One region of the Fluoribacter dumoffii NY 23 genome, then DNA from elsewhere that is predicted to be linked to it. Evidence: riboswitches for the same ligand, from Rfam matches in the RefSeq annotation. Region 1 holds a riboswitch; the other holds the start of a gene.
The links. A riboswitch is a leader RNA that binds a small molecule or an ion and turns the genes downstream of it on or off. The one in region 1 is predicted to bind thiamine pyrophosphate.
Positions count from the first base shown of each region.

Region 1 (16,084 bases):
GTATTTTCCTTATAATCCGCAAGCATAATGGACATGGTAGCCGGAGCTGTCAAACTAATTCCCAGGTTACAAATCAAGGCAAAGGATAAAGTATAAATATTAAATTCATACAAATGGGTACCCAGTAACATGGCAAACCCACCACAAATAATAAACCAGCTGCCAAGATAAATAGTGGAAGCCATGCTGAAATAGTTTCGCAGCCAAATCCCCAGATAATTGCCCACAATAATATTTAATCCGTTAATAATAAAAATAATTCCATACACCAGGGGCGAAAAACCAAATTGTTCAATAATAATATAGGATGAATTAATGACTGAAAGCATTACTGCCGCAAAACTGAACATCATAATCAATGAGCCGCTCCAAAGAACAGGCGAGGGAATAATCTCCTTATAGCCCTGGATGACCTTTTTTATAATAAAAGGTTCTGTAGGTTGAGTCCAAAAGGGGGATTCAAAGAGTCCTTTGCGAGCTTGCAGCAAAAGTACCAGGCCAATAACTGCCATTAACATGAAATTCGCCTGCCAACTGCAATAGGTAAAAATAATAGAGCCTAATACAGGAGCAATAATGGGGGAAATTGAAACAATCATTGACACATAAGATAAAACTTTTGCCCGTTCAACAGTATCTTCAAAGTCTCTGGAGATGGAAAAGGCAATTAAATTGGCGCAGCATAAAGCAAAGCCTTGCAATGCCCGCCCAAGAATGAGCACAAAAACATTGGGAGCAAAAGCACAGATTAAGCTGGCAAAAACGGCAATTAACAAACTGAGAGGCAATAAACGACGGCGTCCAAAATAGTCGATAAGCGGTCCCCAAACTAATTGGGTCACCCCAAAGACGAACAGGTAAATACTTAAAGTTAATTGACTTAAGCTGTGCGTGGTACCAAAAAAACTGGTGATATAAGGCAACGAAGGTTGATAAAGATCAAATGTAAGTAAAGAAAAAGCCGATAATAAACCAATAAATAAAATAGATGTTTTTGGATGCGACATAATATTCATCAATGAAAAAATAGCGGAGCATTATAATAAAATCTTTGAATTTTTGCTCACAATTTAAATGGATTTTGCAAAATTTTCCAACAATATGCTGTAACTCAAAACGCGATTGCGCTGCATGTAGGGGCAGCTTAATCCAAAATTTGCCGTTACTTGCTGGTTCTAATCTGGGAAAATTTCGCATTATTTCCCAGATTATTTTATTCCCTTAACCTTGGCGAAGCAGGTAACTGCTGCCTGCATGGATTATTTTTTTCATTCGGTTGTCTTCCTCTGGATTAGGTTCACATCCTTTAAATGCATCCTTTATTGATGCGACGCTAATAGGCAAGACAGGACGAGCGTCTATTTCCAGATTGCCTTCCTTATTTTTAAAAATTGTAAAATGATCGGACGCAAATTCCAGGCATTCAGTTAAAGTTTCATCCTGGCAAATTGAAAATTTAATGGAGCGTTCTACACGATAGGTATCAGCTACCTCATCAGCAAACACTATATCTCCATAAACAACGCTATGGCGAGTCCCACAAAAATAATAGCCAAATTTATATTTTCCATTTTCGGTCACATCGGTACGAATAAAACGGCCATCTCCGTTCGCTAAACCATTGAGCGTCACAATATGACGCACTTCTTTTTTAGGGCTTCCAGCCATAGCCAAACCAGTTAGAGTCAATCCCATGAGTAACAAAGCACTTCTTTTCATTTTTATTCCTTATCTGAAAATACATCCTCAAGACAAAGGCCTTCAAGGATCAGTCACCAAAGTCAGCCTGGTGGAACATTTAAATCCAAACAGACATCGCAGCCATTATGCTAAAAAATAATCCATTTGAACAGCTGAAAAGGTTTAGCTTTTGACCAATAAAAAATAGAACCACCCTTTATCCTTAGTTCCATTTTGGGATCAAATAACCACACGTTTACTGGACAAGACCAATTACAGTGGCGATAATTATCGTTTTTTCATTGACACAGCAAATGACAACACCGCTCATTGAGATCAAGAACATTTATAAATCCTACGGCAACATCCCTATTTTGAATGATGTTTCCTTAAGTGTTTATCATGGGGAATTTTTAACCCTGCTTGGCCCTTCGGGGTGTGGAAAAACCACCCTGTTACGGCTTATTTCTGGCTTTGAGCACCCAACTCAAGGGGAAATCTATATCAGCGGCCAATGTGTGAATCGTTTGCCCCCACAAAAAAGGGATGTACACACTGTATTTCAAAGCTATGCTCTTTTTCCTCATTTATCCGTTTATGAAAATGTTGCCTTTGCTTTACGGTGTAAAAAGGTTTCCGAGCCCGAAATTAGAGAACGGGTTCTTGATGCATTGAAGCTTGTGCAACTTGAGGGCTTTGCAGAACGAAATATAAAACAACTCAGTGGCGGACAACAACAAAGGGTAGCCATTGCACGGGCAATTATCAACAGACCGCAAGTCCTGTTATTGGATGAGCCCCTAAGCTCTCTGGATTATCGTCTCCGAAAGGACATGCAGTCTGAGTTAAAACAATTGCAGAAAATGCTGAACATGACCTTTATTTTTGTTACTCATGATCAAGAAGAGGCGTTGTCGATGTCCGATCGCATTGTGGTATTTAATCATGGTCATATTGAACAAATAGGCACACCCAAGTGTATTTATGAGACCCCGGCGAATCTTTATGTAGCCATGTTTATCGGCGAAACCAATATCTTTGATGTGCAAGTTCATGCCTTAAAGGACCAAGACCTTATGACAGCAGTTGAAGATGTCCCTCTGTTTTGTAAGAACACGGGTAATTACAAGGTCGGTGATCGGCTCCATTTAATCGTACGTCCGGAAGACATTCGGGTTTGGGGATTATCTGAGGTGGATAATCCTGCAGGTATGTTGCCTGGCCGCATTGTAGATATTATTTATAAAGGTTCAACCGTTGATCTTAAAGTTGCACTTGCCTCCGGAAGAATAATTAATGCTTCGGAATTTTTTGATGAGGATGACGATAAATTGGAATATACCCTTGCTGAGCAAGTATGGGTGCAGTGGTTACCTGGTTGGGAGGTTCTATTACCTTATGAAAGCTAAATCATTTGCGCTTTATGCCCTTTATTTTTGGCTCATTTTTTTTGGTCTTATTCCCCTATTGATGATGTTTGCCGCCAGCTTTCTTTCCAAGGACAGCCATCATCTGGTTGCATTACCATTTACCTTGGAAAATTACACCAGCCTGTTTACTGCAGTTTTTGTAAAAATCTTTCTCCGCTCTTTACTCATAGCCTGCATTACCACTTTTTTTTGTCTTCTTATTGCCTACCCGTTTAGTTATTTGTTGATAAAATCGAGACAGCAATCCATTTTATTGCTATTGATTATTATCCCCTTTTGGACAAGTTCCTTAATCAGAACTTATTCTTTAATCGCTATCCTTAAATATAAAGGGGTTTTAAATGCAATTTTATTAAAATTACATTTGATACATGCACCTTTATCCTTACTGTATACCAATTTTGCAGTGATTATCGGATTGGTTTACAATTTGTTCCCTTTTATGGTGCTCCCTATTTTTACGAACATGGAACGATTTGATTTCAGATTATTTGAAGCGGCTAAAGACTTGGGCGCAAACAAATGGTCTATTTTTACGCGAGTCTTTCTGCCCAGTACAGCACCAGGAGTTTTATCGGGTTGTTTGTTAGTTCTTTTACCTGCAATGACCCTGTTTTACATCCCCAACGTTTTAGGGGGGGCGCGTTCTATTTTATTGGGTAATTTAATTCAGAACCAGTTTCTCGTTTTAAGTGACTGGCCTCAAGGATCTGCCACCAGCGTGATGCTTACTTCACTATTGCTTTTGTTGTTTCTTATTTTTCGACCACGGAAAAATGGGGCAATTCAATGAATAACCTGCTGAAGCGCTTTTTCCTTTTTTTTGTGTATGCCTCACTTTATGTTCCCATTGCGGTATTAATTTTATACTCATTCAACGAGGCCAAATTTTCCCTCCAATGGAAGGGGTTTTCTCTACAATGGTATAACGAACTATTTCAGGATCGCGGCTTATGGGCTGCCTTTTTGAACTCCATCATTTTGGGTCTTGGCTCGGCATTTATCGCCACCATTATGGGCTTATTGGCCTCCATCCACTTATTTTTGTTCCGATCCAAACACCGCAAAATTTTATTTTCTATATTACTCTCCCTGATTATCATCCCGGACTTAGTACTGGGTGTGGCTTTATTAATTTTTTTCAATATGAGCAAAACCCCGATTGGTTTCATAAGCTTGTTAATTGCCCATATTACTTTCTGTATTCCCTTTGTCATTGTGACTATTAATGCACGGATTAATACTTTAAATCCCAATATTTATTTTGGGGCCCTGGATTTGGGAGCGAGTCGTTATATTGCATTAACACGAGTTTTATTGCCCTTATTATGGCCCGCAGTTTTAAGCGTTTTTCTGTTGAGTTTTACATTATCTTTCGATGACGTCATCATCAGCTATTTTGTGGCAGGACCGGAGTTTAACATTTTGCCCTTAACCATCTACTCCCTGGTGCGCGCAGGAGTTACCCCTGAGTTGAATGCCTTGTGTTCAATAACATTCGTTTTATCGATGATTCTGGTCATCATTTCCCATCGTCTTTCGGGGAAACAAGTATGAAGTATTTTCTGTTAGTGCTGTTTTTCTTTACCCCCAAAATTTTTTCGGCGCCCGTGGTTAATGTTTATGCCTGGGGGGGAGAAATTCCTAAAGAGGTCATTCAGCAATTTGAACAAGAATCTGGAATTAAGGTTAACTTTTCTACCTATGACAGCAATGAAACCATGTATGCCAAACTCAGGGCCAGCCACCAGACTGTATATGATGTAATTTTACCTTCTGCATATTTTGTGGAACGCATGAAACGACAAGGCATGCTTGAACGACTTGATCCGCAGAAATTGCCTAATAAAATTAATCTGGATGCACGGTTTGTGCATAATGATTATGATAATGGCAATCAGTTCAGTATCCCCATTATATGGGGGGCAACCGGGATTTTTTATAATCAGGAGGTTGTACCCAATCCCCCGAAGAGCTGGAAGGAGTTGTGGTTTCCCAAATGGCATAATCAATTAATGCTTTTGGATGATTCACGGGAAATTTTTGCAATAGCCTTAATGAGCCTGGGATTTGATCCCAATGACACAAATCCGGGGCATATCAAGAAAGCTTATGACCATTTGGTGCAGCTTGTACCTAATATAAAATTATTTGCCAGTGACAGCATTCAGGCAATTATGATCGATGCCGACGCCGTAATCGGCTCCTCCTGGAATGGAGATGCCTTTAAAGCGCACGAGGAAAATAAGGCAGTTGAGTTTGTTTATCCCGAAGATGGTTTTGTCATTTGGGTTGATTGTTTGGCCATTCCTAAAAATCCACCGCACCCGAAGGAAGCACTGGAATTTATTAACTTTATCCTTAAACCAGAAATAAGTGCACAAATCGCTTTAAAAGAGGGACATGCCATCACCAATGCAAAAGGCAGGGCTTTATTGCCTCAGCCCATTCGCGACAATCCTATGGTTTACCCGCCAGCAGAAATCATGACCAAAGGTCAATTCCAGCGTGATGTGGGTGAAGAAACGCTCTTGCTTTATAATCGCTACTGGGAGCAATTAAAGTTGATTTTGTAAGGATGAACCGTTGCTTATCCCAGAGTAAATTTTTTCTTCCTGCGTCTGACGCAACTCCGTTCATTAGCCTATTATTTGCTGTTGATGAATACGGTAAAGCCAAAATTATTCCAAGGGGGTAACTGGATGCCAGTCTTAAATTCTCCTTTGGCAGCAAAGCTCTTTCATGGTAGAATAATCTTTGTACATTAGGGGTGCCATTTTTGAGGCTGAGAGGATCAAACCAACCCTTTGAACCTGATCTCATTCGTCTGAGCGGAGGAAAATGTGTCTATTGTTATGTTCTCAGGTATTATCGCTTTTATTACTTCTTTTATTGGTTTATTACCGCAAATTATCAAATCCCTAAAAACAAGATCTACCCAAGACCTATCCATGATCATGTTAATTAATTATCTGATATGTTCCGTAGCATGGATTATTTATGGAAGCAGCACCAATTCTTTTTTTGTAATCAGTTCAAATATCGTGGGCTTGATCGTAAGTTTATTGCTCATTCTGTTAAAACGGCATTATGATGCACGATGTAATTAATTTAACCGGTTACAGGTCTATTTTATGTCTGAATGGGGATTTACCCGGGCCGTCGTTTTTCACAACAAAGAATGTTCCTATTATTGCAGCGGATGGCGCCGCTAATTATTTATTTGACCTTGGGGTCCAACCTCAGTTAATCACTGGCGATTTGGACTCTGTCCATCCGGAGCTCCTGGAGACCTATCCTTTCCTTCATGTAGCAGATCAGAGTTCTAGTGATTATCAAAAAGCCATGGGCTATTTAAAAAAAAATGATTTATTACCTTCCATAATAGTTGGCATCAATGGGGGGCACCTGGATCATATATTGAATAATATAAATATTTTCATGGAAACAAATTGTCTTTTATATGCTCCTCCCATAAAAGGATTTGTTTTAAATGAACAGTCCAGGATAAATCTTGCATTACTTCCACATACAAAAATTTCACTCATTGGAATACCCACCGCAACCCTTTCTTCTATAGGCCTTCAATGGGAACTCCATAATGCTCAACTTTCATTTCCGGGAATGAACTCTTGTTTTAATCGAACTCTTCACCCTGAAATTTTTTTGGAAGTTCATCAAGGCTCGGTTTTGGTTTTGATTTATGAGCAAATGATTGAAGATGCAGGACTTACTGCCCCTTCTCAAAATTGGTGAAGGGAAACAGCATTTATTCTTTTCCCGTTTAGCCTTTGTTAATTTACTTCAATAGAACAATGGTTCCCTGTAGTGACTAAAGTCACAATGCTGTCTTTTGTCAATTTGTGAGAACCGCACAAAATATCGGGACCAAAAGCAGAGTTTTTTCGATATCCAAATACATACACTTTATTTACAGGTCCCTTGCCGGAATAAGATTTTCCTCGGGCACCCGATTTTTTGCCCTCTACAGTAAACCCCAGGGCAGCAGCCGATGCCTCTTTTGTTTTAACCTGCACTTTAATCGTCTCATTGGCAATCGCTTGAAGTGAAACAGAAAATACAATCAAACCCAGCAGATTTTTTAGGGAATTTTTTCTCATATAAACGCTCCGTGTTCTATGATTTCTTTAATATAGCTGATTTAATTCTTAAGGAATATAAATTTGGCTAAAATAAAATGGGAATGCGCTAATTTTTTAAATGAGGCAGTTCTTATCCTTCGCAATAAATTAAGAGATCCTTTCTTGAATTACCAATCAGATACACTATGCTAAATATATGAACAAAAGAATGGTTTTTGAAGCAGTATTGCGGATACAAAGGAATAAATCGAAGTTCCCAATTCTATTTAAAACTTTAAAAACAAACATAGAACAATCATAAACATAATGCCCATATAAGGCATTACTATGCAACCAGTAAGGACTTTTGAATTATGTTTCTAAGATTTTTTAGAGGAAGAGCTACAGTACGTCCATCAGAATTTGCTTCCATTCTTAGTGTGCATGAGTCACATAAACCCGGCCTATTATCCGGGTCGCTTTCCGGCGACCGTTGGCGTCATGAAAGCATGGGAAAAACATTAAATGTAATAACCGATCACAGGAAAGCGGAAGAATTAAAGCGCCAGGCATTAACAAATTTGTCTTCCTGGACTAAAACAAGATCCACCCCGCCTTCGGAAGTTGAAGTGGTATATAAAGACTGGGGGGATGCCGCATTCGAGGCAACGAAAAAATATGCAAGAATTTACTCCATTTTAAACATGGCCAATTCACGATACCCTGGCGGCGGCGCATTGGAAGGCGGAAGTGCCCAGGAAGAAAACATGTGGCATAGAAGCACATGCGTACTTTCATTATTGGAAAATATAGTCAAGCCCAAGCCAGAGTCTACAGAGGTATTCGAGTACACCCCTGAAGGAAGGGAACTGATCGAAGGCCGCAGGAAAATGACGGAAGAAGAACTCGCCATTTTAAAAGAAATATGTTTGGAAGCTTATTCACCTGACGCCTGTAAAACCTACTACAGTGTAGAACCCAGAATTTGTTTTAGGGGTCCGGAAGTATTAATTGAAGCGTCAATGGATGATTATAACTCCAATAAATTTCCTGACCCTGAAATCAGTTTCTCCTTTCTTCCATCAACAAGTATTTTTCCTTTTCATGAACTAAGATCTGCTGCCCCTGAACATTTTTCTGAACCGCAGTCCCAAGCTCCTGAAGTAGTCAGAGCACATCGAGACGATTTGCGACGTCGAATAGCCGCACAACTTGATACCTTAATTGTTGCAAAGCAACCTAATGCCATGTTTGGTGCCTGGGGGTGTGGTGAATTTAAAAATGAACCCGAAATAATAGCTGAAATTTATGCTGAAGAAATTGAGAAACGATCCTCTTTCTTCCAACATATTATGTTTCCAATAATTAACACCCATTCACTAAACAATAATTTTGAAATTTTCCAAAACGTGCTCGCGGGTATTAAACTTGGAGAAACCACTAAACCACAACATTCCCCCAAAGGTTAAGAAATACCCCCGGCATAATAAATTAGGTCTACCTCAAACACGTTCAGGTTTTTGAGATTCGAATCTGTTCTAAATTATTCTCTTCGGTTTCATCATATTCTTCCTCTTCATCTTTTTTCTCTGCTTTTTCCAAATCTTCGTCAGGATCAACTGCACGTTTGATTAGAGATTTAAGCCGATGAGCTGCACCTTCTGTCGTAGCGGAGTTTGTTGAAGAGTCCCTTGACATTTCACTGCCTCCCCAGGAAATTAAAAGAAGAGAACTGTAGAGGAGTTGAAATAAATACATGACCTGACGAATTACTTCTTGATCATTGAATATCAGACTGATAGCAAACCCCAAGATAACCGCTGAGAATAAAGCCTGAAGACCTTGAATCACTTTTTCATTGAGATGTGTGTCTTCACGTAATACAGCATACCCTGAATTGAGAAACTGGGTAAATGCTATTGGGATTAGCGGAATAGGACTTGTAGTATTTGTAATCTCCAGCCCTGATTGTACCGTCAGTTGCGTCACTGCCAAACCTGCGTTTCCCCTTTGAATATTCCTGTGAGCGGAAGAAGAAGTAGGTACTCGGGCTTGCAGACGCGTCAATATATTTGAAGTTGATCCTGCCATTTAGAAATCCTTTTAGTGAAAAAATGAATCAGGATTAAATAAAATTTAACCCGGTGATTGATTAAGCTACTGAACACCAAAATGTTAAGGTTTTCTGCAGCAAGTTATTATATTATCTAATTTTTTTCTAACTTCAATGCTGTTTGGGAAAGAAAAGAAAAATCCCTGCTCAAAAGGATTTTGTTTAAAAATTGTATAATTTACTTTATAATAACGCCGGACTTTTAAATCATATATAGGAGTAAAAAATGCTGAGTATGTATAATTTGTTAAACTGGAGTACTGCTTATCGAGGGTATAACGCATTAGTTGCTACGCTTGTTATGGTTCAATACATGAATAACCCAGAAGCTGCCGCATTGGAATATCTTCCAGATGTTGCCATTCATGCTTTCGAAGCGATAGCCCCTGCTTCATTAAACAACTATGCTATAGGAGCCAACCTTGGCCGGGGAATTCAGGCAGGTTTGGCGTTTTTCTCAGGTAACTCCTCAATCCCCAGTGTTGCTAATTTAACTGATGTAGTCAACCATGGAGTAAACATTTACCATAGAATGTCTCAATAATAATGATTTCAGTGGTTAAGGTTATAACCTTAACCTCTATGCTATTATCGAAGGCATGCGCCGACAGAACTTCTTTTCATAACGGTAATTTCCTTCTCCAAAATCTATTCTATCAAAGGCGTAATTCCTATTTTTACATTGTCTTTTTGATGCTTTATAGTAGATTAAACTATTCTGCAATATTATAAATTTCAATGAAATTTTTTAATCACCCCCAACCTTCATATCCAATGATTTCAGCCAACCTGGGAAAAAAAGGAGTTCATCGCCTGGTTACCGTGATCCACAATAATCCTTGGTATAGGTCCACAGGCCGAAATTCAGGGTACCCGGGAACATGGTTCTTTTTTGGTGGGATACTGGAAAAAAAGAACGAACGGCATGCTGCAGGATGGTTTATCAAACCCAAAGCATTAGTCGCAAGACGCTATAGCAAAACGCAATTTTTTGGCTATGAAACAGCCCATTACGTGCGTAAACATTCCTTACATAAACTGATTAGTTTCGCACGTTTCGGTGACATTAAGAAAATCTGTATTTCGGCATCACTGGGAGAGGGATTTTGGTTATCAGAACAAGGTAAAAAGCTGAAAAAATACCTTCTAATAAATTATCCAAAATATTTTCTCCCTGATGACGTGGTAAAAAAGATAAACAAAACTGCGAAACGCCCCGATTTACCTGTCTATACCAAACGCAAACAGGTAAACCGCTGGTTGTCGGATCAAGGTGTTGCCTGTGTGGGCCTCTTGCATGATGATTCACTCTTATTCAAACCTTAAGGAGGATAATGGTTTAATAAAAGTCGCCTGACCCTATTTAGTGTTTCGCTTTTCCTTTAGCACCGGCAAATAACCAGTCCGTACTCACTTCCAGTTCCTCGGCGATTTTCTGCATGGAATTCGCATCAAGAGCCACCACTCCATGGAGCAGCGCTTCGATTTTGAATTTAGGTAATTGAAATAACTTTGAACATACCCGTACCCGTTCAGTCATTAATGCGGGCACTCCAAGTTCATCAAGCTCCTGGTGCAACCGCTCAGTTAGTTTCTTGTTTGTCATGGCAGTCTCCTTTTGGCTTTTTATCAGTGTAAAACAACTCAGCTTAAGGATTGATTAACAACAGCAAGAAAACAATTGAAACATACCTGACGACGCAATGTATTGCGTGCATTTATTTCAGCAAAGGGCTAAGGAGAGGAAGAAGAAATACGTTTAAAAGCCCCACTAAAATCATCGCTACACTAGCAATTGTTCCTTCAGTATGTCCTATTTTACGCGCCTGGGCAGTTCCTGCTGCATGCGCCCCCACTCCAAAAAAAGCACCGCGGGCAAGGGAAGAATTTAAAGACAACCAGGTGAGTATAACCTCGCCAACAACTGCACCCAGGATTCCTGTAATAATAACGAAGATGGCTGTCAAATCCGGTATACCTCCAATTACACGGGAAACTTCCATAGCAAATGGGGTGCTGATTGAGCGGGGCAATAAGCTCAAGCGGAGGTTTTCATCAAGACCCAAAAGAGTAGCTAATGCCCAACTTGAAAATATGGAGGTTAAACTTCCGGCAATTACACCGATTAAAAGCACAGGCCAATGTTTGCGAATGAGTGCCCGTTGCTCATAAATAGGGATGGCAAAGGCAACGGTTACAGGGCCAAGTAACAGCACTAACCATTTTGTTCCGCGAAAATAATCATGATAACTGACATGCAGTACATGGAGCATGAAGGCAACCAGAATTGGAGCAAGAATTAGAGGCATAAGCCACCAAAATGACCATCGTCTGTAGAGTTGTTTGACAAGAAAGTACATTCCTATCGTTACCAATGACCAGAATACTGTTTGCGTTGCTGAGTTAGCCAGTATGGAGCGAAACATGCTTTGTTCTCCATTGATAACAGTAATCAACTACTATTGCGGTGACCAACATGACAAAGAATGTACTTGATAAAATAATGAAGAGAATTTTGAGCCCCAACATACTAAGTAATTCCTGATGCTCGATTATGGCAAGCACCGCGGGGATAAAAAAAAGCAACATATCACCAAGCAGCAATTCCGTACCACGTTTTATATTGTCCAGCCTTATACGTCGTGTCATCAAAAGCGACAATACAATCCCCAACCCGAGGACTCCTCCAGGTACAGGAAGTTTGGCAAGTTTAACTACAAGCTCGCTTGCCACCCAAAAGAGCACAATCAATCCTACCTGAAAAATTGAATTTTGCTGAATTTTTAATGCCATATGTTAATCGATGTGATCATTATCGTTTCATTTAAGTGTACAATTTTATTGATTATGAATAAAATGAATTTATTGACTTAAAATCATTCTATTTTGGAATAGTTATGGAATTCAAACTACTTCGTGTATTTATTGAAGTGGTACGCCAGGGCAGTTTCTCTAAAGCAGCAGAAACTCTTTTTGCTACCCAGTCTACAGTAAGTAAAGCAATCAAACAGCTGGAAGAGGAATTAGGGATGCCGCTCATTGAGCGGTTTAAAAAAAATAATGTCCCCACCAATGCGGGAGAAATAGTATATCGTCGTGGCCTCAAGTTGATTGCGGATCGAGATGATCTTCTTAAAGAACTCGACGAGTTACGTGGCCTAAAGCAGGGGCGTCTACGTTTGGGTATTTCTCCGGTGGGCAGCAGCACTTTATTTGCTCCACTTTTTGCCCGTTATAACCAACTTTATCCAGGTATTGAGGTAGAACTCATTGAACATGGAAGTGATAAACTTGCGGAATGTTTGCGGGCAGGAGAAATAGATTTTGCTGGAACTTTATTGCCAATCCCTGAAGAGTTCGATTGCCAACCGATTCGTTCGGAACCCTTGGTCGCGCTTTTAGCTGCTACTCATCCACTAGCAATGCGATCCTCAATTTCTTTATCTGAACTCAAAGAAATTCCCTTCATCCTCTTTGGAAGTGGATTTGCTTTGCATCGAATGATTTTGGATGCATGTCACCGAGGAGGTTTCGAACCCAAAATAGTTGCTCAGAGCAGTCAAATTGATTTTATGTTAGAACTAGTTTCAGCGGGCCTTGGAGTTGCTTTCTTGCCACGGATGATTGCCATGCAAAGGCAAAGAAGCCAAATAAATGCCTTATTGCTTAAAGACGAAGAACTTCAATGGAATATGGCAGTGACTTGGCGCAGAAATTCCTTTCTTTCCGAGGCGGCGAAAGCATGGCTCACTTTGGTACGTGAACTCCACGTTACCTAGAGTATTTTTTCCAAATAAAATGTTGCAGGAACGTTTGGATACAACCTGTTTTAAACTGATGTGGGTACTCATTTATTCGAATTGCTTTTTTGTAATTAAGTTTGAGACATTTCTTACATGAATATGAGATATAAAAGCGATGATAATTTAAAACATTTTGCTATGCTTTAAACAACGAGGAATGACAGTGGATGTCTTAAAGGGAATTTATAGCATCATGGAAGGCGCTATACCACAAGGATGTGGTTACTCTCCTCGGATCGTTTTCGTATGCATGAAGTCCGATTATGCCTATTAATCAGGCTTAATTTTTTTACCTAACAATTACCTCTCCATAATTTAAATCGTTCAGATCAGGAAATTGAGCTTTTTTTCAAAAAGCGTCTGCTTATTGTGCCGCAGCTTGAATTATTATCCGCACCCTTTTCTCCTCTACTCCATCATTCCCCATTTTATGGGTTTCATTTTTAAATAATGATTTTATTTAAGCACCACAAAGAACAAATTAAGCCCTCAAAGTGCAAATAATAGCTTGACTGAAGGTTATTTGTAGTACATCTTATACCAATGTTAATCTTACGAGACAAAAGATGCTCATTAGTGAGCTATTTAAATGGCTTCAAGACGAGAAAGCAGCGCTTCATCTTTCCAATCAGACCCTCTCTCCTGGGCTTTGCGAAACAGAACTATCGCAAGCGCAGAAAACAAACAGGAGACTATTGGCTGATATACGAGTTGCCCGATCAAGCAACCGCGATACCCACGATCTCATTACCAATCTAAAGCAACACAATGTATTTATGGATTATCTTGAATTTTGTAGGAAAAAATTCGAGGAAAATTCAAAGTGCTCCTTGTTTCTAATCACATTGAATTATTTGTTGTCTCAAGATAACAGTCTCTACCCTACTAAATTAAATGCATTATTTTTTGCTTTATTGCAGGAAGATAAAGAAACCATCCTATCCTTTTATCAAGCGAACCAGGGACTCTTTAAAGACCATCCCGAGATTATAAAAAGAGTAACAGCTGAGCAGAATAAACAAAAATATGAGGAAGCAATTAAACGTGTCGAACTTCATTTAGCCCGTCTCAGCGATAAATTCGCCACTCAAAAACATCCGTTAGGGATCACGGGATTATGCCGTGAATGGGTAGGTGACACGGAATTATTTGCCGCATTGATACTCTGGCTCGTGCAGCGCCAAGTCAGTACAAACGACATTTTGAGTACTTACTTGCTTCATGATTATCTAAAATACTATTTGTTTACCCTCCACTCGGAAGACAATGAAGTTTCTCGCTTGTACGCTTTACTAAGCCACTTTCCTGAAGCAAGCGAACTCGTGCAAGCAGCCCAAAAAACATGCAGCGATGAACAAGCCTTTCAACAGTATGCGCTGGATGGCACACTGGCTGGAGAAGAATTAACTGAAATTTCAAAAAAACACTACCCCGTACAGTTTTCTTTAACATCAACCAACTTTTTAGCGTTACATGAGCTTTTTGGTCAAAACTTCCTTATCGCAGCGATTGCATCAGAGCAAAAAAATTCTACTTGGTTGGGCATGCTAATCAAAACATTAAACCAGCCCCGCATTATTGCAGATGAACTTCCTGGCATCATTAATTGTGTTGCTCGAGAGTACTCCCCGCGAACTTTGGGACATTTAGCACAATTAATCGATGATGAGACTGCACAACAGCTCTTTAGGAATAATAATGGCGCTGTATTTTACCTGTTGCCATACAAACCCAAACTGATTACGCATATCAATGAAGAAAATGTAGCAGATTTTATTCAAAACCTGACCCAAGGTACCACTTCGAGTGAAATAATTTTTCAATTAATGGCGTTATTTTCAATAATCGCGAAGAAAAAAAATCCGTCCGCCCAACTTGTATTTGAGACAATACTGGATAATCTCCATCATCATCCGGCCCTTCTTGAAGACGAAGATTTTGTACGTCAGTTGAAAAAATATCCTGATTGCCAAAAAATAATAGACCGCAAATGTAAAGAAATCCGAGAGCAGGTTAAAGCCTGCATTATTGCCCAAACTACTGAACCTGTTTTTACCGCTGCTAATTATTATCTCATTGAGGATACCTGGTTTGAGGCTATTCAAAAGCTTAATTTATTACATTTAATTATCCCGCAAGCGAAGTTCGATCTGCATAACAAATATGCTCTGAGAGCCAAAACAGCGGAAGTGGCTTTTCTTTTTCATGGCGAACTTTTTGACTTAAATGCCTTTATTGAAGCGCTGTCTTTGCCTTCGGTAGTTGCCAGGGAAGTCAGCGAATATGAAAGGGTATTAATAGAAATACTTGCACTGATCGATAATGAGCCAATCCGAAGGCAAATTATCGAAAAATTAGTAAACGACCCTGTGCATCGCACGAATTGGGCAGAAAAAGAATATGAAGGTAAAACAGTTTTTATTAAAGCGGCCCAACATGGCAACCTTGGTTTAATCACTCTTTTGGAAGAAAAAATAGCCCCAGAAGCCTTCAATAAAGCGATAAAAACTGCAGCGAAAGCAAATCAATGGGACGTTGTCAACCACCTTTGCCGAAATGACAATGCGCTGCTGGATGAAGATGAACTTGAAAAAATTATTTTCATGGCAGCAGAGAAAGGTCAATTAAAAGTAACCAGATATCTTTTAACAGCTTATCATTATAAGCCATCTTCAATTGAGCTGATGCACATTCTTAATGCGGTTATTACCAATAATAAATTAAAAACCTTCCAGCTCTTTTATAATTCCTTTGAGAAGGTTCTCAATAAATCAGACGTAAACAAACTATTTAATTTGGCAATTGAACTGGGACATTGGAATATTGTGCTGCTTATGGCTCATTCAGAGAAACAGATGCTCTCGCCTGCAGCTATTGACAAGGCTTTTAATGAAGCAGCAAACTCCTCTAAGCTCCAAGTAATAAAAGAGCTATGCAACTTGCCGTTGATTGCCCCCAGGCCTCAAACCATTCACC
Region 1 covers NZ_CM001373.1:3,274,270-3,290,353, forward strand. Annotated here, with positions in the region: gene KYQ_RS14910 (MFS transporter) at 1-1,007, opposite strand, end outside; gene KYQ_RS14920 (hypothetical protein) at 1,222-1,719, opposite strand; gene potA (spermidine/putrescine ABC transporter ATP-binding protein PotA) at 1,995-3,089, shown strand; gene KYQ_RS14935 (ABC transporter permease) at 3,079-3,903, shown strand; gene KYQ_RS14940 (ABC transporter permease subunit) at 3,900-4,667, shown strand; gene KYQ_RS14945 (ABC transporter substrate-binding protein) at 4,664-5,686, shown strand; TPP riboswitch at 5,867-5,967, shown strand; gene KYQ_RS14950 (SemiSWEET family sugar transporter) at 5,954-6,220, shown strand; gene KYQ_RS14955 (thiamine diphosphokinase) at 6,204-6,866, shown strand; gene KYQ_RS14960 (hypothetical protein) at 6,905-7,231, opposite strand; gene KYQ_RS14965 (poly(ADP-ribose) glycohydrolase domain-containing protein) at 7,567-8,661, shown strand; gene KYQ_RS14970 (hypothetical protein) at 8,705-9,283, opposite strand; gene KYQ_RS14975 (hypothetical protein) at 9,532-9,849, shown strand; gene KYQ_RS14980 (hypothetical protein) at 10,044-10,631, shown strand; gene KYQ_RS14985 (hypothetical protein) at 10,669-10,911, opposite strand; gene KYQ_RS14990 (LrgB family protein) at 11,024-11,731, opposite strand; gene KYQ_RS14995 (CidA/LrgA family protein) at 11,709-12,098, opposite strand; gene KYQ_RS15000 (LysR family transcriptional regulator) at 12,203-13,084, shown strand; gene KYQ_RS15005 (hypothetical protein) at 13,675-16,084, shown strand, end outside.

Region 2 (16,084 bases), 1.6 Mb from region 1:
TTTCCATTCGCCGTTTGTTTAAAGCGATAAACAGACTTAATAAGGTTGCTGCAACAATTAACCAGGAAGAAATAGATAACCCAATACCCAAAGTACCCGCTAATACCCGCAGCATAAATCCTGCAGCAATACAAAGCACATCAACAACAGGAATCAATTTGAACAAGTGGTTGTATGCGACATTAATAACCAGATAGACACAGAGAATAATTGCCAATTTTTTAGAAATCAGCCATCCCAAAGTAAGTCCGGTCACAAGTAATAAAAACAACATAAAAATTGCTTCAGTTACAGAAACTTTCTCACTTGCTAAAGGCCTATGGCGCTTGTGAGGATGCAAGCTGTCTTCCGTTCTGTCCTCAATGTCGTTATAAATGTATACCGCACTGGAGATTAGACAAAATGCCAAAGATGCAAGTAAGGCAGGGATAAAATATCCAGGAGTAGGTGTATAACAAAATCCCAGCATCACAAAGACTGCTTTGGCCCAGTGGGATACACGAAGAAGTAGAAACAAATGTTTCAGCCTTTCCATAAACCCCACTTTTTTTTCATCATTTATCAATTCATTCACCTTATCAGTCCTGAAAAATGCAGCCTGGGGTGAAGTAAAGCACAACCTAGGAATTTTTACAGCTACCAGAACCCATATTATGGCTTCGCCTCATCCAAGTTACACTCCTATGCACTGCCCAAAACGCACAATAAACTAGAGTCATTAGGTTAAAAGTATCATAATTCTGAAAAAATGCATCATTTCAATAAGTTAATTGTTAAATATAATAAAATCTTTCAACAAATTAAAATAATTTAGTAAAAAATAATCAAATAACATTGCATTTATACAATTACGAAGTAAGATTAACTATACAAAAAAGGATTTTGACTGATCACGCAAAAAAAAATGCCAATGGACGGGGGATATCATGCACTTTATTCTTGCACCTGGATGTATTGCCAAATTTGACCACTTACGAAAAACCTATGAAACCGAACGCCATGTTGATTTAAACGCCAAACCGTCGCTAATTGGTACCCCTGTCTTTTTTGGGGGAACAGATGTCGTTAATCGCAATAAACAAGTTTCATTTTTGGAAAAAATAAAAGCAGTACTCAAAATCCATCTCCTCCAGGAAGGTGACATCCAAACCCCACAGCAACGGCAAGTCTATATTATTGCAGCCCGTTTTATGATTGCAGCGTGTTTGTTTGTACAATCCCAAATCGGCAGTTCAAAAAGAAACTCCGCTTTATATCGGCTTATCGAGGATAATTTGGGAATAACCCCTGACAATTTTTTGGATGAGGAAGACAAAGAGACATGTTTCTTGACGGCCGAACGCCTCCTTAAAACACCAAGCGCTTTCCAACATGCGAATGCGGCATTAGAAAAAGATGGACATAAACCTTTTACGGAAAAGGAATGGAAACAATTCGCCGAATTTATTAAAGAGATGTGTCATAAAAAGGAAGCTAAAGACCAAATTACAAACTTTCCCGTCATCTCATTCACCCAACCTTTATTCGGAGCCGCATTTAGTTATGTTGGAGCCACCGTGGGTGTGGTCGTGGCAGAAGGCGTGAGTAACTCCACTTCAGCGATCACCCCCCGGGTTCAATTAACCGCCCTGGTTGGAAGTACATTATTAGTATTAAGCCCTGCCGGAACAACCGGAGTTGCCCTTTTTGCCCCTGTGATTGCAACCAAACTCCTCACTTCCTTTTGTACCATTAGTTTGGCTCATCTAATGGGAACAGCAGCAGGTTATCTTGGGCAAGGAATAGGTATCGGTGTAGGCCTCCCTTTTGATGCGGCCTACAATTTACTTTGGTCCATTTGTTCCCTGATAAGCCGTTATTACAGTAAAACACCAGAAATTGTCCCTATAGACGGAATACGCATTGCTGATGGCGCCACAATAATTGCTGGCATACCCGTGCAATTAGTTCCTGAAAATTCATTACCCGAAGGTTATACCAAAAAAGTTCTTGAAATTACTGAGCAAGGTGAAATTCGTATTGAAGGGGAAGAAATACAAGAAACTCAAAAACCAATGAAAATTCCTCCTGAAGTAATTGAGGAATTAAAAAGACAATTGGCAAGTCGAGCTCAAATGCAAGATTCATCAGAAATTAAGCAGGAATCGGAAAAAGAGACCAGAGAAAACGAGGAAGCGGATTCTAGCGCATTCACTTTGGTATAAGGTAAAGAGGAGTTTAACTGGGTGATAGAGACACCCAGTTTGAGAAATTTAAGGACGACTGTCTACTTCTTTGCGTTGACTTGGCATAAAGTCCTTCCTGTCAAGTCCCATAGCTACCGCTAAAGCTCCGGCAACATAAATTGAAGAATAAGTACCGATAACGATACCGATAATCAATGCCAGGGAAAATCCATGTATGGCTTCGCCCCCATAGAAAAACAGTGCAAGTACTACAAACAGCGTCAGAGTTGAAGTCATAATAGTTCGTGACAAAGTTTGGTTGATCGAAATATTCATAATTTCAATTGAAGTGGCACGGCGTACTTTAACAAAGTTCTCGCGCACCCTGTCAAACACCACGATGGTATCATTGAGGGAATAACCAATTACTGCCAACAGACCTGCCAATGCCTTTAAATCAAATTCAATGCCAAAAAAAGCAAACACACCCAAAATCAGCACGGGGTCATGAACTAACGCTACAGCAGAACTCACTGCAAGTCGGTATTCAAAGCGCATGGCGATATAAATCATTGTTGCCAATAGAGAAACAATAACAGCCAAGGCCCCTTTAGTCGCCAATTCCTGACCAACTTGTGGACCGACAAAATCGACTCTTTGCTTTACAGCACCTGGAAGAGCAGTCATGACCTGGTCTACCAGGCGGGCTTGCTCTTTATCCTCGCGCGGAGCAATACTGATCAATACATCTTTGGACGTACCGTAGCTTACAACCTGAGCTTCCTTAAAGCCAGCCTTGCTCAGACTATCTCTGATTGCAGGCAAATCCGCAGCCGAGGGATAAGAAACTTCAATTTGAGTCCCACCTGTAAAATCAAGTCCCCATTTTAAGCCGTGAATTGCTAAAGCGCCTATAGAAACCACAAAGATCAATATGGAGAACATCGCCGTCCAACGACGAGCACCCATAAAGTCCACATTTGAATTTGGATTAAAAAATTCCATCTGAGCCTCGCCTTAAATACCAATAGATAATTTTTTAACAGCCCTGCCGCCATAATACCAATTTACAATTCCGCGGGTATAAGTGATACCTGTGAGCATTGAAGTTATCAACCCTAAAGAGAGGGTTACGGCAAATCCACGTACTGGACCTGTTCCCACAGCAAATAAAATAATCGCCACGATTAAGGTAGTTATGTTGGCATCAAGAATAGTAGCAAAGGCTCGCTCATATCCGGCGTAAATTGCGGCCTGAGGTGATAACCCATGGCGCAATTCCTCCCGGATACGTTCATATATCAACACGTTGGCATCTACAGCCATACCTACCGTTAATACAATTCCTGCAATACCCGGTAAGGTTAAGGTTGCATCAATCATAGACAATAAAGCACAGAGCAATACCAAATTAAGCAACAGTGCAATATTGGCGATTAGACCAAAAAATCGGTAATAGACGAGCATCAGGACTAAAATTAAGCCCATGCCCACCTCTAGAGAAACAATGCCTCGACGGATGTTCTCTTTTCCTAAAGTGGGACCTACTGTACGTTCTTCAATGGGATAAATTGCAGCAGGTAAAGCACCAGCTCTGAGCAATAAGGCTAAATTACTTGCTTCTTTATTGTCAGCAAGCCCCGTGATCTGGAAATTATTACCCAAAGCATTTTGAATTACTGGAGCACTGATAACCCGCTCCTCTCTGTGGGTAATTCTTTTTTCCACTCCATTAACAGTTTGTATGGTATTTTTTGTTTCGACATAAACAATCGCCATACGTTTGCCAATATTTTCGCGGGTAACTTTGGTAAACAGGCTTTCCCCGCCACCCCCAAGTTGTATTTGTACTGCAGGAGTTGCTGATTGCTGATCATAGCTTGAAACAGCTGAAGTAATTGAATCTCCACTCAAGACGACTTGTCGCTTTAACAAAATGGGACGCCCTTCCATCATGAGTAACTTGTCATTGACAGGAACAGCCCCTGTTTGTTTGGCAATTTGTGGATCATTATCCTGATCAACCAAATAGAATTGCAGTGTTGCAGTCCCGCCAAGAATTTGTTTCGCACGAGCCGCATCCTGGATTCCAGGCAAATCAACAGCAACACGGGTTGCTCCTTGCTGTTGTACCACTGCTTCGCCAACCCCCAGTTCATTGACCCTATTGCGTAAAATACTCATTGTTTGTTCAATAGTATTTTGGCGCATTTTATTTAATTCGACAGGTGTGATAGAGGCCAATATTCCGTTATCTGTTTTACTTTTGACAAAAACAAGATCAGGAATTTTTTCTTTTAAGCCCACAAAGGCATTATTCGTTGATTCGCTATCACGGAAATGTAAATCAATACCTTTATCTGCTATATAACGAATACCTGTATATCGAATTCCCAGGTCACGTAATTCCTGGCTGATGTTTTTCATGATTCCTTCATAACGACGGCTAATCACGCTATCAACATCAACTTCTAATAAAAAGTGTACCCCACCACGGAGATCCAGGCCTTGCTTCATGGGAGCAGCATGAATTGCATCCAACCAATTTGGTGTTGAGGGAGCCAAATTCAGAGCTACGGTATATTGAGAGCCCAACGCATTTTTTATGTTATCGCGGGCTAATAATTGTGCGTCAGTAGATGAAAAAACAACTTCTACACCTGAGCTTTGAACGATGATTGCTTTATAAGGTGAATTATCTTTTTTCAAGATACCTTCTACCTGATTCTTTAATTCATCATAATCCACAGGGGTTTCAGATGAAATCTGCACTACAGGGTTTTCTGTATACAAATTTGGTATAGCGTAAATAAACCCAACCACTGCAATAATGATCAGCATCAGGTTTTTCCATAGAGGATATTTATTTTGCATTTCCGTGTCCCTATGACTTCTTAAAGCGATTTTAGAGTGCCTTTGGGCAATACTGCACTTACCGCACCTTTTTGTAAATTAATCTCAACACCTTCGGCAAGACTAATCTTGATGTATTGGTCGTCTAAACTAACTACTTTAGCTAAAATACCACCTGAGGTAATGATTTCGTCACCTTTCTTTAAACGATTTATTAATTCGCGATGTTCTTTTGCTCTTTTATTTTGGGGTCTGATGAGCATAAAATAAAACAACACGAAAATAGCGGCGATCATAATGAGCGAGAAAGTTCCATCTGCTTGTGGCGCTGCTGTAGTTTCCGCTGCAGCCAGAGCATCGCTAATAAAAAAACTCATAATATCTCCTTAAATCTACTATTGATAATCGCGTGACATCATATAGTGAATTGTGCAGAAGGTAAATGAATCAAAGTGAATTCTAATCAAAAAACCCACGCTGTTGCTCTGGGAAGTATTTATTAATCCTGCTCATGTTTTCCCATTTTCATTGGAAAGCGGATAAAAATGCATTTGGTTCCGAAGGTGTTTTATTTCCTGACGATGTCGTTATGTTTCCACCAAAGCGTGCAGGCCATTTTGCAAATGATATAACGAACAAAATCCAGCAGCCTTCAATAGTGCAAACGCCTGTCTGCTCCTTTGACCTGACTGACAATAAATAAGGAGGGGTTGCTGAGGGTCGAGCTCATTAAAACGTTCCGCCAATTCAGATAAGGGGATTAATTTCCCACCCAAATTTTTCTTTTGATGCTCGGCTTCAGTTCTTACATCCAACAATAATATTTGAGGATTTTTTTGCAAAAAGCCGGATAAGGCGGCTGCAGTTACAGCAAAAGAACCCATATCATCGCAACTTTGGGTAAAAACATTCCCCTTTTTTTTACCCAAAACACAAAAGGGACACTCCTTGTTTTTAATTAAATTAATCTTTTTTACTTCCAAAGAAAGTAAATCGATACAAAGCAAACGATTTAACAATGAAACACCACTTTGGGTAATCCATTTAATGATTTCAGTCGCTTGCAAAATACCCAATAAGCCAGGGAGCGTACCTAACACACCATCACTCTGGCAACTTATAACAGTATCAGGAATTACTGGAAACAAACAATGCAAACAGGGATTGTCCTTGCCATAAAATAAAGAACAATGTCCTTGGAATTGTTGAGCACTGGCATAAACATAAGGTTTTTCAAGTCGATAACATACCTCGTGAATTAAGTAGCGCGTGGAAAAATTATCAGAACAATCGGCTATCAGATCATATTGCATGATAATAGTTTCGGCATTTTCATCATTTAAACGAAACTCATAAGCCTGAACATTGATGTTTGAATTCAAGGCCTGCAATTTCATTCTCGCTGTAGTTGCTTTCTTATAAAATACATCTTGCTCCTGATAAAGTATTTGTCGATGTAGATTGCCCTCTTCAATTACATCCCCATCAATAATACCTATGGTTCCCACTCCTGCACCGGCAAGGTAAGGAAGCAGTGTTGCTCCAATTCCCCCGGCACCGATACATAATACTCGCGCTTTTTGCAGTTTTTTCTGGCCGCCAATGCCTATTTCCTCCAATTTAATTTGCTGCGTGTAACGTTTTAAAGCATCCGACATATTTATTCTCATTTTCCCATTAAACTTAAAAGTTCCAATGTTGCCTGCTGCGGATCTTCGGCTTTGGTAATAGCAGAAATAAGTGCCACGCCCTGCACACCGGTGGCGGCCACAGCGGGCATTCGTGCCTTATTAATTCCCCCTATTGCCACCAAAGGGTAATTTAAAGTACGTTGCCAACGTTGCAGGCGCTCAACACCCTGGGCAGCAAAAGGCATTTCTTTACTGTCTGTTTCAAAAACAGGTCCAATGGCAATGTATGAAGGACAGATTGCATGTGCCCGGGCAACTTCATAGTAACAATGAGTACTCACACCTAATAAAAGTCCCTGTTTGCGGATTGCATCCAGATCAGCACTATCTAAATCTGATTGTCCCAAATGAACTGCTTCGGCATTCAGCTTTAAGGCCAATTCCCAATAATCATTAATAAATAAAGTGGCACGATATTTTTTAGCCAAAGCGATACTTCGCTGCATCTCCACTTCCAATGCCGCTGATTTTTCTTTAATTCGCAATTGAATGGTTTTTACACCAAGCTTTAAGAGCATTTCCACCCACGCGAATCGATCGACCACAGGATAAAGACCTAGTGGAGGGCACCGCCTAAATGGATGCGGTGCATGGTATAACGGGGTCGAGGAAAGATAGGGTAAATCTGCTTCATCTTCCGGGAATCCGCCAAAAAATAAACTGCTTTGTGCTTGACGCACTGCTTGATGCACATACATTTTTCCGAGGATCAGTGCATCTTCTACGGTGTACCCTTGAGCCAATGCGCCGGTAATCGCAGATGTGAACACAGTACGAAGATCTGGATACCTGGCTTGCGGAACGCTCTTTTGCGATAACCAGAAAGAAGTAACGCCGTTTGTCCAATACTCATGCGTCCATGCTCTTCCCAACAGATGCGGCTCACCACAAAGTACAACACTTTTAGCACCCAAGGTTAATAATTCATGCGCAGCTTCCTCCATCGCATGAGGGGTCGCAATGCTTCGGCTTAAAAGAGATTCGGCCTCCAGGGTATTCAATATAAGAATATCTGCGAAAAAACGACCGGCGCTTAACAGGTTTGCCTTATCAATATGCTGGAGTGAAGATAAGGTAAAATCTAAAACCACTGGACCAGTGTAGTGTTTCAGAAGGTTGAGTTCCTCCGGAGAAACCACCCCCTCCATTTTAATCGCATGAGGTTGGCAGGAATAATTGACATGCTGCGGATGAACCTGAAGGTTTAATGCACGCAAAGTGCATACATCCGCCTCTTTTTCTGTATTGATCCACACAGAAGCACTCATATTACCTCCTGCTGCCAAAAAGGTGTATCAATCAAAGGGGTACAAGATTGGGCTGCAATTCGTTCCGCCATAAGACCTGCCTCAAAAGCACCCCGCCCAGCAGCGACTGCATGAGAAAAAGCTTCGGCCATTGCGACAGGATGGATTGCTGAAGCCACTGCACTGTTCAGTAAAACCGCATCAAACCCTAATTCCAAAATACGGGTAGCATCCGAAGGCTTGCCAATCCCTGCATCCACAATCAGCGTTATATCGGGCAATCTTTGCCGCAGAGTCCCCAAAGCAAAAGGATTAAGTAATCCTTTTCCTGAACCAATAGGTGCGGCCCAGGGCATTAATATTCTACAACCACAATCAACCAGCCGCTGGCATAAAACAAGATCCTCGGTACAATAAGGAAAAACCTCAAACCCGCGTTTTACTAATTCGCTCGCCGCATATACCAATTCAAAGGGATCAGGCTGCAAACTGAAGTCATCGCCAATCACCTCCAGCTTTATCCAGGAAGTGTGGAAAAGTTCGCGGGCCATTTCAGCTGTAGTAATTGCAGTTTGCGCATCACGACATCCAGCAGTATTGGGTAGTAAGCTGCAATTTAAAGACTGGATGGTTTGCCAAAACAATTCGCTCCCTCCCCCCCTTGATATTTGTCGCTTCAGGGACACAGTGATCACCTCTGTTTTCGAGGCCCGCACTGCATCGGCCATAACTTCAAGCGAGGGATAACCCGCTGTTCCTAAAAGCAGGCGGCTTGTCAGGGGTTTGTCTGCTAAATGCCACATACCTACCCTCCTTGCATCGGCACTATCAGATCAATACGATCCCCTTCGCGCAAGATAGTGTTGGCATACATGAATTTGGGAACAAATTCATTATTTATAGCAATGGCCACATGTGCGCCTACCGCTTTTCTTTGCTCAATAAATTGTTGCAAGGTAGAGGACGCCTCTATGGTTAAGCGGGTGTCATTCAGGTAAATAATCATTAATAAGCCTCCCAAAGCTCAGGATAACAGACATCTTTTTGATTGCTCTTCAATCCTCGTAAAACTTCCTCTGCCAAAGCAGGTGCAATTAAATAACCATGGCGATAAAGTCCATTCACCGCAATAAATTGTTTTGCAAATTTTATCCGCGGCTGATGGTGTATCAAAGTCGGCCGACAGTGTGTCACTGTTTTAATAATCCGTGCTTCTGCAAAACCTCGATGTACATAATACGCGGCAGTTAATAATTCCAGCGTGGTCCGTACTGAAATTGGACTTAAATCTTCTGTTTCCAACTCGCTGGCACCGATAAGATAATAAGATCCAGGTCGAGGAGCTATATAAATAGAATATCTTGGATGCAGGAACCTTATGGGTCTTCGTATTCGTACCTCAGGCGCATGCAGCCAAATCAGTTCCCCCCGAAGCCCACGCAGATTGGTAAATGTATTTTTGGCCCCCATACCGCGACAATCAAAAACAAAATCAAAAGCACAGGACCCTTTTCCAGTTTCGACTTTTCCTGAATGGATATTGGAAACAAAGGTTTGGCCCCGCCAAATAACACCTTGCTGGCAAAGTTGTTTTTTTAGGGCCAACAACAGTGCCTGGTTATCAATTTGTCCTTCTTTAGGAAAATAATATCCTGTTTTAAATTGGTTCAATTCCGGTTCCAGTTGACTCAAAACATCCTGACTAATCAATCGATAACATGAGTCGCTTAATTTATTTGTTATTCGGGTACTGAAGTGCTGCCACTCTGCCTTGTCTTGCGGATGATGAACCACCAGAGAACCTTTTTGGCGGAAATATACAGGTTCAGCCAATTGATTTAAAATGGACTGCCATAATCCGTCTACCGACTCCAAGCCTAATGTAAAAATGACGTGCTCTGCTTTATCCAGCTCAGAAAAAGGGGACAACAAACCTGCGGCTGCATAACTGCAATTATCAAAAGAGTTTGCCGCTTCAAATAAAGTCACCTGCCAACCTTCATTGTGTAAACGTAAAGCCAACAAACATCCCATAATTCCAGCGCCGACAACAGCTGCATTTTTCATTAAATCAATCACTCCTCAATAATGGGGGATGGTATATGCTTCTCGCATTTTTATTCAGGTACAGCGCTGAGAGGCTCGTTCACAGAAAAGTCCTCCCAGTACCGGCGCTAAAAGAATTATGCCCAATTAATTGTTATACACTGACACAACAGGCAATGGGCTCTAGATCAGAATGCGGCATTTTGGGCAGTAGCTCATTGGTGTAGCAAGCATTTACAGCAAAAGACTCATCAATAATTCCCAAATGTTTACCAAAGCTGCCCACTTTATTCCAGTCACGTTCCACATTTAAAAGATTTCGTGAAAAAAATGGCAAACTACGAATAAAAATGGTGTGATACATTTGAGTGCGCAATTGGGGTTTAGCCTGGCGTAACAAGTCATAGGCTTCCTCAGGATTTTCGGTAGTAAAGGCGGCACCTCGTTGTGTCGCTTTGAGGAATCCTTTAATTGTTTCAGGTTTTTTTAACATGCGTTCTGGAACAATAAATTGAATGGAGCAAAAGCAGCAACACCCAAGGCCTGCCAATTGATCCAGACGCAAAAATACTGTTTCATCCCGTAAGTATTCAAGCTCTACTTTTTGAAAGTTAATGAAACCTATACCCGTATCAATGAGATCACGGCAAATCGCATCGGTAACATTCATACCAATACGGACTGTTTCATAACTTTCAGGATCAATACCCGCTAACTTTGCCAAATTGTCAATGATGATTTTGCCAAACTCACCTATGTACCCTACTCGTTTCCCAACAATATCTTTAAACGAAGTAATGCCACTGGATTTAAGTGCAATAAGCCCTGTAGGAGGCTCATCCAGCAAAGTCCCAATGGAGGTGACCGGATAACCTTTTGCACGGGCTGCCAAAGTGTGGATCATTGCCTTAACACCAAAATCTACATGGCCCATGCCTACAATTTCAGTCACATCACTGGGATCGCTAGGCTCCAGAATCGCAAGTTTTATTCCCTCTTGCTGATAATACCCTAGTGAATGAGCAACAAAAATTGGAGTGTGATAAGGATTTGCGTACCAGTTGAGTAACAAAGTTGTTCTTGTAGATAACGCGCTCATGCCATTGCTCCTTGTATAAATTATAAAAAATGAGTATGGCTAAGATATCGCGTAAAGACTTAATTAAAGAAATTGAACCCATTAAGAACTATGTTGGTTAACCCTTAAAACACCCAAGTAGCTGGGCAGGTGAATTTAAAAGTTAGCGATTCTATAATGAAATTTCGATTTTAAGGCGTTCTTACGCTGGTATGAACCAGATCAAGTTCAACGGGTATTTCTCAGACGTTTATCACGACACCCCGCGCCATAATTTGCCATAATGCTATCCGTTCTCGTAAAAACTGTCAAATGCAAGTTTGCAAAGGCGAGATAAGAATTTTCCTCATGGCACAAGGATAAGCGTTTCAATGGATAAGAAGCTGCGTGCCGCCCCTCCTGAACCCTTTTTTCCTTTCAGGAGGTGGATATTTTAAGAGGGCTAAGAAAATCAAGAAGAAGGTTTGGAATTTTGCACATAATAAACATTATGTTGAATCAAAAACCGCTGACAAAGCAAGGGAGTATGTTGTAATAAATGATGTAAGTAAGCACGGGTAAATTGTTGCGAACAGGTAGGACAGACACAATCTGCATCAATTAATTCAAATTGCATCTGGGTTTTAGAATCTGTTAGATCCACATCTCCAGCATGGCTGTATACTTTACCTTGCATGGCAGCTTGCGCGGGTTCATCAGTTTCAATAAATCCTATACCTTTATTACCTAAACGCCATACTAATTCAGCGTCAAAACAGCCGGTGACATACCGTGGTAAATGAGACCAGCGTTCTAATTGCTCCCAGTCCACCTCATCCAATACATTAAAATAAACCCCATGAGGTTGACTCAGCTGCTGATTTTTCAGTTCCTGGGCATGCAGAAATGGAATAATTTCATCATTCCAATTGTCCCAAATTTCAGGAAAATTCTGCAGGATATTAGCAGGTAAAATGACTGCAGCAGGCTTTAAATGTTGGACAAGGTGGATTAAATCCTTGGAAGTAAATTTTATTATGGAACCATCGTAAGGGGATTTAAGTACGTAAACTCCTTCCTTATTTGACCTAAGCGATAAGGCATTAAGTACCGTTATTCCAGGGCAAACCAGATAATGAGATAAATCATCGATGCTTTTGAGTAATTCCTGGCCCGGCTTATATAATAATTGTTCCAGAGAATAAGAGGCTGCTGTTACTTTTGCTTCTTGCCAATTTGCTGTTGTAAGACACAAACCTGCTTCCGAGGTTAAAACAGGTATAAAATTCTGTACTGCCGTCAACATTTTTCATCTCCTGATTTACAGCAATAAACTCGTGTCACCGTAGCTAAAAAATCGGTATTTCTTTTCGATCGCTTCTTGATATAGCTTCATAGCTTGTTTATGACCAATAAACGCAGAAACCAACATTAACAAGGTAGATTCAGGCAAATGAAAATTAGTCATTAATCCGTCGCAAATTTTAAACTCATATCCAGGGTAAATAAAGATATCTGTATCCCTGCTGCACGGAGTTAATGTACCATTTTGTGCTGCACTCTCAAGACTACGCATGGCTGTAGTACCTACCGCGATAACCCGATTACCAGCTGCTTTGGTGGAATGTACTGCCTCACATAACTCAGCACCTATGGTAAATCGCTCGCTATGCATTTTATGATCTTTGATGTCCTCACAACGAACAGGCCTGAACGTCCCTGCCCCCACATGCAAGGTAAGGTAAGCTACAGAAACACCCCGTGAGCGAACACTGGATAATACTGCTTCATCAAAATGCAAACCAGCCGTAGGCGCGGCCACGGAGCCTTCATATTTGGCATAAACTGTTTGATAACGGTCCTGATCCAGATTTTCATCATTACGGGTGATATAAGGAGGCAAGGGGATATGCCCTATCCCATTTAACAGAGTCAGGACATCCATATCTGCTTTACAAACGAATAAATCATCTTGTCTGTCAAGAATTTCAAGCTCTTTGTTTTGTTCCAGCTGAATAATAGAACCCGCTTTTAATGCTTTACTGGCTTTAATGTGCGCCAGAAATGTGAACTCTCCTGTAATTCGTTCGACCAATAACTCCACTTTGCCGCCAGTAGTTTTATGGCCATAAAGTCTGGCGGGTATCACTTTGGAGTCATTCATCACCAATAAATCACCGGGATTTAAAAAATCAGCAATTTCGCGAAATTGGTAATGACCATATTCCTCCTTTTGACGATTATAAATTAAAAGGCGTGAATCACTTCGATTCGCTAAAGGATATTGCGCAATTAATTCTGGAGGCAAATCAAAATAAAAGTCCTGCTTATTCATAAACCAACCTGAAAAATAAATTGTCGCTATTATACACTGAATACAATCATTCATCATCATTATTGGATGCTAAGGGACGACAAATTATTTTTAAAAGGGAAATATTGGATAATCACAATTAATCTTTTTTTCGCAAGGTAGAATCCATATCCAAGGCAGGTGATACATCTTTGAGCAACTGTCGGGCACTGCGTAAAAACCGAAGTCTTTCTGTGGCCCCATAATTCTTTCCGGGGGCATTATCAGCTTGCTCGATTAATTGATCCAGCTTTCCTTTGACTTCAGGAGAAATTGATGAGTTTTTAACAAGATTGCGGACTTCATCCAAATCCTTTTTTTGCGGTTTTTTTAAAGCCAGGAATTCAAACTTTTCCCTCATTTGTGAATAGCTTTCATGAAAGTCAGGCGATGGATTGGGGTTTGGAGATAAGTTATCCCTCTTTAATAATAAAGCCCTTTGGGCTTGAGCTCCTTTTAATGCTTCCCCCATTTCCTTTCTTGCGTTTTGCATCTCCATTCTTTGGGCTTGTAAAACCTCTCTTAAACTTAAATGATGTTCTTTGCGCTCTCTTTGCCTTTGTAAGTTTTCTTGGATTTTTTCCATAAAATTAAACCGGGGGGTTTGAATTTTTGCTTTAGCCTGTTCAAAGGCAATTTGAGCTTGCACCCAATCCTGATAAATCAAATTTTCAGGATCCGCATCTTTGGGAAGTAAAGCATAGGAACCATCTTTTCTTTGCACAAGGCGCCGTGCATCTTCGGGTTTGATGGAAAAGCGTGCTTGCGAAAAATCAAAAACTTGTTCTAATTGATCATTAAGAAGTATTTTCTTATTTCTCATCACTTTTAATGCAGAAAGCAACCCGCGTTCCCGCAACTGTAACCCCTCAAGCTCAACATGCACTTGCCCAGAAACTGATTGTTGCGATTGGAGTTCTTGTATTTTTCCCCGTGTCTGTTGTAATGCCAAATGAAACAAATCTTCAAAATTGGTTACAGTTGGATTCAAGTGCACTTTATGAAAATTAAGTTCATGTTCAATTGTTCTTATGTGTCTGCCAAGACGATTCTTTTCCATTTCCTGAGTGCGGATATCTCCAGTCGTTTTATTTTTGAATTGTGCTTCCTGTTCTTTGTATCTTTCCAGCTCCCGCATCAGAGAAGTGATTCTTCGTTGGACAAAAGCAGCGGGGTTTTCTTGAGGATGCTGTAAAATAGGTAATTGCAAAAAGGTATCCAGTATTTCGATATGACTATGAAGTTCCTCAACCCGCCTCTCCTCTTCTTCTATCTCGTTCAATTCCTCTTCAATGTGGTCTAGTTGATCTTCTATTTCATCCAATTCCTCATCCAGAACTTTCATGGTCTCGATGTAATGATCAATCATCTCATCAATTAGTGTAACAGGCGGACGTTCAGAAAGTGTTTCCGTTTTCTGCTCCATATGCATACTTTTCAGATGCTTGTCATTTTCAAATCGAATCAACTGATCCACATTTTTAGCCAGTTCTTTTCGCTGAGCAATTATTCCCATAAGCATGAAAAGCAAACGTTGTTGTCTTAACATTTCTGCAGTATTTTGCTCTGAAATAGATTGAATCCGTAACTCCTCTTTTATAATTTCCCGAACTATCATGGTCAACGTCACATCACCCCCTGCTGTTTTCAGGAATTTAAATACATCCAAAGCATTTTTTAATCCAAAGCGGGATAAAAACTGAGTTGCTAAATAAGGATTGGCTTCCGCAGTTTCAGGTTGGGTGCTCCTTTCCAAATCTGCAAACCATGTTTCCAAATGTTCCAAGATGAACTTTTGCTCAGTAGGAGTTAATTCTTGCTCTATTGGAGGGAGAGTATTGATTGCCGGGATTACCGAATTACGGGAGACCACTTGTACACTCCAATAAGACATATTGATTAAATTATAGGCTATATGGAGAAAAAAGCGTTTGCTTTGTTGGAGAAGCAGTAGCCCGAGATACCTCCCGGGATACTGCTTGATAAAGCTGTTATTCCTTAATTACCGAATCCTATTTTAGGATAGATAGACGATGATGTTAAGGTTTGGGACTCTAAAAGATTTCCTAATTCCTCTTGTTCAGTAGCGAGGACCGATGGATAATGTATTGGTTCTTGTCCGAGCGGCTTAGAATTTTCCTTTTTAGGCTCCTCGGTTAATTTTGTATAAGGAAATGCAGTTAATTCACTAGGTGTATCAACAGTTTTTTGAACCGGAGATTTTGCAGAACGCGCATTCTCAACAGCCTTCACTCCCATGCCAGCTAGACCACCAAGCAATAAAAATGGTGACCACAGCACTGCGCCTATAGATTTCAGGACACCTTTTGCCGTGAAACCCTCTTCATTAACGACACGGGATTTAATCATAGCGAATACATTTTTATCACTGCGATAGCATTCTTTGGCACTGGAATATAAATAAGCAAAACCCAAAGCACCATAGAGGGCAAGGGCACCAATACCAAAAGTTGCAGCCCCTAATGCCATAGCACCCGAAGCGCTCGCTGCGGAAGCTCCAGTAGCAGCCATAGATGCAGCAGTATATCCCATTCCCCCAAGGGTGAGTTTGAGAAATAATGCAACCAGGATAACGGGTACAAGTATCATGCCTACTAAAAGATATATTCCTGAACTTCCGGAACTTGGGGTGGAGTAAAATCGACGAGAAG
Region 2 covers NZ_CM001373.1:1,666,150-1,682,233, forward strand. Annotated here, with positions in the region: gene KYQ_RS07505 (decaprenyl-phosphate phosphoribosyltransferase) at 1-535, opposite strand, end outside; gene KYQ_RS07510 (hypothetical protein) at 927-2,204, shown strand; gene secF (protein translocase subunit SecF) at 2,253-3,170, opposite strand; gene secD (protein translocase subunit SecD) at 3,183-5,039, opposite strand; gene yajC (preprotein translocase subunit YajC) at 5,060-5,395, opposite strand; gene KYQ_RS07530 (HesA/MoeB/ThiF family protein) at 5,606-6,676, opposite strand; gene thiE (thiamine phosphate synthase) at 6,685-7,977, opposite strand; gene KYQ_RS07540 (thiazole synthase) at 7,974-8,759, opposite strand; gene thiS (sulfur carrier protein ThiS) at 8,762-8,962, opposite strand; gene KYQ_RS07550 (FAD-dependent oxidoreductase) at 8,962-10,023, opposite strand; gene KYQ_RS07555 (ABC transporter substrate-binding protein) at 10,157-11,101, opposite strand; TPP riboswitch at 11,263-11,356, opposite strand; gene KYQ_RS07560 (tRNA-guanine transglycosylase) at 11,532-12,365, opposite strand; gene queA (tRNA preQ1(34) S-adenosylmethionine ribosyltransferase-isomerase QueA) at 12,381-13,394, opposite strand; gene KYQ_RS07570 (hypothetical protein) at 13,513-15,285, opposite strand; gene KYQ_RS07575 (hypothetical protein) at 15,411-16,084, opposite strand, start outside.
Region 2: linked by a shared signal. The riboswitch ahead of KYQ_RS07555 (ABC transporter substrate-binding protein) and the one ahead of KYQ_RS14950 (SemiSWEET family sugar transporter) in region 1 are both predicted to bind thiamine pyrophosphate.